2 regions of the Pseudoalteromonas sp. SR45-6 genome follow, and region 2 is predicted to be linked to the other one. Evidence: predicted binding sites of a transcription regulator. Region 2 holds the regulator's gene; the other holds the start of a gene.
What was found. Region 2 encodes ArgR, which controls arginine synthesis, uptake and breakdown. Its sites were predicted from a motif close to ANTGAATANNTATTCANT; they were not measured.
Positions count from the first base shown of each region.

Region 1: a site for ArgR is predicted at 2,145-2,162, ahead of H5158_RS02700 (OadG family protein). Genes of this name have one in related genera too.

Region 1 is NZ_JACJDM010000003.1:155,315-158,533, forward strand. It holds gene H5158_RS02690 (sodium ion-translocating decarboxylase subunit beta) at 1-23, opposite strand, end outside; gene oadA (sodium-extruding oxaloacetate decarboxylase subunit alpha) at 35-1,834, opposite strand; gene H5158_RS02700 (OadG family protein) at 1,845-2,090, opposite strand; gene H5158_RS02705 (DUF1328 family protein) at 2,608-2,781, shown strand; gene H5158_RS02710 (hypothetical protein) at 2,836-3,027, shown strand.
Region 2 is NZ_JACJDM010000013.1:30,247-33,465, forward strand. It holds gene mdh (malate dehydrogenase) at 1-849, opposite strand, end outside; gene argR (transcriptional regulator ArgR) at 1,074-1,541, shown strand; gene H5158_RS08225 (Dyp-type peroxidase) at 1,561-2,460, opposite strand.

The DNA of each region.
Region 1 (3,219 bases), on a different contig from region 2:
CAGAGGTTTAATAATGCTTCCATCCTCTGAGCTCCTAAGCTAGTGCTATCATAGCGTCACCCGTTGCCACTGAATCACCTTCAGCAACAAGAATTTCAGCAATAGTACCGGTGTGGGTTGCACGAATTTCAGTTTCCATTTTCATCGCTTCCATGATGATCACTACATCGCCTTCATTTACCGTTTGGCCCGCTTTCACCTTGATTTTAAAGATGTTACCAGCAAGTGGAGCGTTAAGTGTTTCGCCGGAAGCAACTGACGCCGATTGTGGAATATGTTCACTATCTTTAAGTGTTACTTCTTTAAGTGTTACTTCTTTAAGCTCACCGCCTTGTGCAACCACTACATCATAAACTTTACCATCTACTTTTACGCTGTACTGCTCTGCTTTTACTGTGTTGCTGTTACTTTTTTTATTGCTAACTGGTTGTTCTTTATTAGCAGATTCAGCACTTGGTACAGCTTCGAAAGCATCTGGGTTATTACGATTTTTAATGAATTTCAACCCAATTTGTGGGAATAATGCATACGTTAACACGTCATCAATCTGCTCATCCGCTAAGCTTAAGCCTTGCTCTTTTGCTTCTTTTAATAACTCAGCTTGGAGTATTTCTAGTTCTGGTTGCAATAAATCAGCTGGGCGGCAAGTAATGACTTCTGCGCCATTAAGTACGCGCTCTTGTAATTCTTTATTCATCGGCGCAGGAGTTACGCCATACTCACCTTTTAGCACTCCGGCAGTTTCTTTGGTGATAGTTTTATAACGCTCGCCCGTCAATACATTTAATACTGCTTGTGTACCAACAATTTGTGATGTTGGTGTAACTAACGGTAAATAACCTAAGTCTTCACGTACACGTGGGATCTCAAGTAATACTTCATTCAATTTATCCGCAGCACCTTGCTCTTTAAGCTGGTTTTCCATATTAGTTAACATGCCACCAGGCACTTGCGCTAATAAAATACGGCCATCAACACCTTTTAAGCTGCCTTCAAACGCGGCATATTTTTTACGAACATCGCGGAAATAAGCAGCAATCTCTTCGAGTTGATTTAAATCCAGCTCAGTATCACGTTCAGTACCTTCAACAATCGATACAATCGTTTCAGTTGCGCTGTGTCCGTAAGTCATACTCATTGATGAAATTGCGGTATCAAGCATATCAATACCTGCATCAATCGCTTTTTGGTAAGTAGCAGTACTTAAACCTGTTGTGGCATGACACTGCATTGCAATTGGGATAGAGACTGTTTCTTTTAACGCTTTGATTAACTCTTCTGCATCGTATGGTTTAAGCAAACCAGCCATATCTTTAATACAAATTGAATGACAGCCTAACTCTTCAAGCTGCTTGGCAAGCGTTAACCACATATCAAGTGTATGAACCGGGCTTACTGTGTACGAAATTGTACCTTGTGCATGTGCGCCAACTTTAATCGCAGCTTTAATAGCCGTTTCAAGATTACGAACATCGTTCATCGCATCAAAAATACGAAACACATCAACACCATTTTTGTGCGCTCGCTCTACAAATTTTTCAACAACATCATCTGCATAATGACGATAGCCTAAAAGGTTTTGACCACGTAATAACATTTGCTGTTTAGTATTTGGCATAGCTTTTTTAAGAGCACGAATACGCTCCCAAGGATCTTCACCCAAATAACGAATGCATGAATCAAAAGTAGCCCCACCCCATGATTCGATCGACCAGTAACCTGCATCATCTAATTTTTGTGCAATCGGTAGCATGTCATCCAAACGCATACGCGTTGCTAATAATGATTGATGCGCGTCTCTAAGTACTAATTCTGTTAATTTTAATTTAGCCACAAGTCATCCCTTATAGTTTTTGTTTATTTTTGTACTGAGCTATGGCAGCACTTATCGCAGCGATGTGTTCACTTGGTACACCGGGTGCTTTGATCGATGGTGTGCGCGTTGGCATTACAACCGGCTGTTCAAAGCGGCTCGCTAATTTAGACATAGCGGTAATTGCTGCAATCAACAACGAAAGAAAAACGAAAACTCCCACCATCCCAGTGAGCATTAAGTTTGCTGCAGTAGCAAGTAATTGACCTATATCCATTCTGCCCCCCCCTGATTATTTCCACCCAGCCACGCTAGGTAAAAAATCACTTTATTTAAATAATTATGCAACAATCATAACAAAGAAAAAGACCAAGTCCAACACTTTGTAAATTGGTAAAACCAATTAATACAAAGCTAACATATGCTCAGCAAAGTTAACACTCTACATTTTGCTATAATTTCATAGGATATAGATGATAAAAATACTGAGTATAGCTATAACTTATAAGTAAAAGCTTATCCGCAGCTGGAAAACCTACCGACTGAACGACTGAACAACCGCTTGATTAAATACAAATGGCTCAAAAATGAAATTGGTCTTACCAAAAAACGACTTAAATATTGATTTTTAGAGCGTCGAGTATAAGTTACAGATAAAGCTGTAAATAATTCCCACCTAATTTATGAAGAGAAATGAAATAACCCCCTATATCATTGATAAAAAAGGATTTAAATACATGGCATGTAACTAGCATTATTTACTCTGAACAAATTTACAAACCAAGGAGACGACAATGTTACGCTGGACAATTACATTTCTAGTTATTGCACTTATTGCTGCAGTGTTAGGTTTTGGTGGTATCGCAGGTGCCGCAGCAGGAATTGCTAAGATTATCTTTTTTATCTTTATTGTATTGTTAGTTATTTCACTCGTTTCAGGTGCATTGCGCGGCAATGTCCCTAAGTGATAACAATTTATTTTAAATAACAACACATTTATTATTTTTACAAGGAATTACATTATGAAATCGACAACTATTAAAACCGCTGTGATCGCTTTATTCGCTAGTTTTTTTATCATGGGTTGTGAAGACAATCATGCAGAAGAGGCCGGTGAGCGCATCGATGAAGCTGTTACCGACGTACAAAACAAAGTAGAAGACGCCTGTGAAGAAGTAAAAGAAGGCGTTAACGCTAAAGAGACTAACTGTTAATAAATATATTCAAGATTAAAAAGCGGCTTCTGAAGCCGCTTTTTTATTTAAGCTACTGTTTAAAAACAATCTTTTTATCTACCCTGCCGTATTTCATTCGTTTTACATTTCAAACTTTTCAAAATTTTATATTTTGACGCTTTAAATTATTTGTATGTCCCAACTTAATGACTATCTTTAAAAAGCTAAGAG
Region 2 (3,219 bases):
TAGTTCACCGTAAGAAAGAATTTCTTCTACGCCGTTTTTACCTAAACGTACTGGGTGTGCAAAGTATGCAGCATCGCCATTTTCAACAGCAACGTAAGCGTAATCTACAACGTCTTCACCTTGTAAGCCTTTAACTAAAGACATACAAAAACGTGCAGCAGCAGCGCCCATTGATAATGTTGCAGAACCACCGCCAGCTTTTGCATTTACTACTTCAGTACCTGCATTTTGGATACGTGGAGTAAGCGCAGCAACTTCTTCATCAGTGAAAGTAACGCCTTCAACTTGAGATAGTAACGGAAGGATTGTTGTGCCTGAGTGACCACCAATTACTGGTACTTTCACAGTTGCAACGTCAACACCTTTAAGTTCAGCTACAAATGCTTCTGAACGGATCACATCAAGAGTGGTAATACCGAAAACACGTTTCGCGTCGTAAGTACCTGCTTTTTTGAATACTTCCGCAACAATTGGCACTGTGCCATTTACTGGGTTAGTGATAATACCCACTAATGCTTTTGGACAGTTAGCAACAATACCTTCTGCTAATGTTTTAATAATACCAGCATTAACATTAAATAAATCAGCGCGGTCCATACCAGGCTTACGTGGCATACCAGCAGGGATAAGAACGATATCACAACCAGTTAACGCTTGATCTAGTGCATCAACACCAAAGCCTGCAACTTTAACGTCTGTTGGGATATGAGAAAGATCAACAGCAACACCAGGAACAACTGGAGCAACATCATAAAGTGATAATTCAGAACCAGCTGGTAAGCCTGTTTTTAATAATAAAGACAACGCTTGGCCGATACCGCCAGCAGCACCTAATACAGCAACTTTCATTGGAATTCTCCGTAATTTGAGGTAGGAAATATTTGTGGCTCTAAAGATAATGAAATTAACGACTAAAGACAAATTTATCCTGCTTATTTCACATATAATTTAGACCATAGTTGTAAACTTGCTGGTTTACAGCACTAAAATCCATCGCAAAAGCAAACAACTACTGCATAAGTATGCAATATTGTGTACAATTAGCGCATCACTTATGAATAAGAACCTATAATATGCAACCACAAGATAAACAAGAAGCATTAGTAAAGGCCTTTAAGGCACTTTTAAAAGAAGAAAACTTTGGTTCACAAGGTGAGATTGTTGACGCCCTAAAAGAGCAAGGCTTTGATAATATTAGTCAAAGTAAGGTGTCGCGGATGTTAAGCAAGTTTGGCGCGGTACGCACTCGTAATGCCAAACAAGAAATGGTCTATTGTTTGCCTGCTGAAATGGGCGTACCTACAGCGAAAAGCCCATTACGTCAGTTAGTGATTGATATAATGCATAACGAAATGATGATCATTATTCGAACCAGCCCAGGAGCTGCACAATTAATTGCTCGGCTATTAGATTCATTAGGTAAAGCAGATGGCGTACTAGGCACCATTGCTGGTGACGATACTATTTTTATCGCTCCAGCTAAAGTATCTGAAATTGATGTAACTCTTGAACGCGTGCGTATTTTATTTGATACGGTATAAGTCTACCGATTCAAACTTTTTACAGCTGCTTTAAAAAGTTAATTGATGGGGCAAAAAACGCAGACCCCATATCGGCTTGAGTAAAATCAAGCCAATGATCGTAGCAATCGCCATCACCTAATCGACTTCGTAATACTTGCTCAAATGCATTTCCCTGTGCTGCATAACTAATCGCTAATATACCCTGTTCGTAAACGTCACCATAAGGCATGTTTTGATTTAATTGCAGTGGTTGCCCTTGCTCATCTTTTAACTCAGTGCGTACAGCATGACTATTTTCAGTCGCTGGCATAATCAAGGTATTATCTAAGCGAGTGCGTCCCATTATTTGTTCTTGCTCACTCAGTGGTAGGTTTTGCCACACACTTAAATCATGCTTATAGCGCTGTATATGTACGTAACTGCCTTGATCTTCAAAATGGTTGGGTTTATTGATTAACGCTGTGATGCGCTTTTGGCGACCATGAGGAGTGTCACCACCGAGTATAAAACCATTAAAATCGCGACCATCTAAAAATCGAAAGTTTCTCACTTGCTCAACCAATTCAACATCGGGGGCAAATAACTTGAGAATTTGCAAAGCAAATAAATGGTTTACATCTTCCCTATCGGAACGAATTTGGACAAATAAATCAAAAGGCTGAGCCCCCATAATATGATCATTATGAGTAATATTAGGAAAGCTCTGTAATTCACTAGGCAGAAATTCAGGCAGAATATGCGGCCAGTACTGCGCCCCTACTGCAACTAGGCTGGAGAGCATCGATTCAGAAAACTGATCTGAAAACTCATCTTGGATAGCGCTAACGTATTTTAATTTTTTGCGTAATGACTCATCGTGGCCATCAAATACATTAAAAAACAAATGTAAACCGTGCAAGTTTGCTTCAGCACAAATTCCAGATTGCGCTTGCGCCATGATATTTCCTTAACTCAAAATCTCATACACGGCGTTTTTAATGAAATTAAAAATACTAAAACACTTAATCTGCGAAAAAGTTAACCGTGTGTGGTGTTATTTTTATTGTCACCTACTCATTTGCTAAAATGATTGGCCCAACTAAACAGCAACTTCAATTTATTGTCCATCGTTCATAACTTTATACACAAAATGCAGAGCAACAAAACGACGGTTTAAAATAGTCACCGTATTTGCACTACAGCCTTGTGATTGAAAAGGTATTAACTCAAGATGGTATGGGCGAACACAAAGTTACCCAACTTGCTTTACTCGACGATAAGTAACTAATGACTCAGCCCCCGTAAGCAGTACGATATTCAGTTGCTGTTAATACATCTGCACCCAAGTATATGCCCTGACCAAGAAATTCTGCAACTACCTTTGAGCTTGAAGCGCTAAATAGCGGCTCAAACGTGTCTTGTTGAGCAATTTCCCCACAATTCATAGCCGCTAATTTATCGGCAAGTCGCATTTATTTTAAAGAATTACAAAGCGCCTTAATAGATATTGGTTTTTAATCATTTAAGGGATATATGCAATAAACTTAAACCATATACGATTAGAAATCGTCTAAGCAACACTACAATTACATCCACTATTAAAGGCAACCACGCCCATAATGGAAATCACTTGTGCGATATATCTCACGGTTATGACAGCTATTGAGTATAAAGCATCATAAAAAAAGTCTAAAAACAAACTAACCACATGAAATAT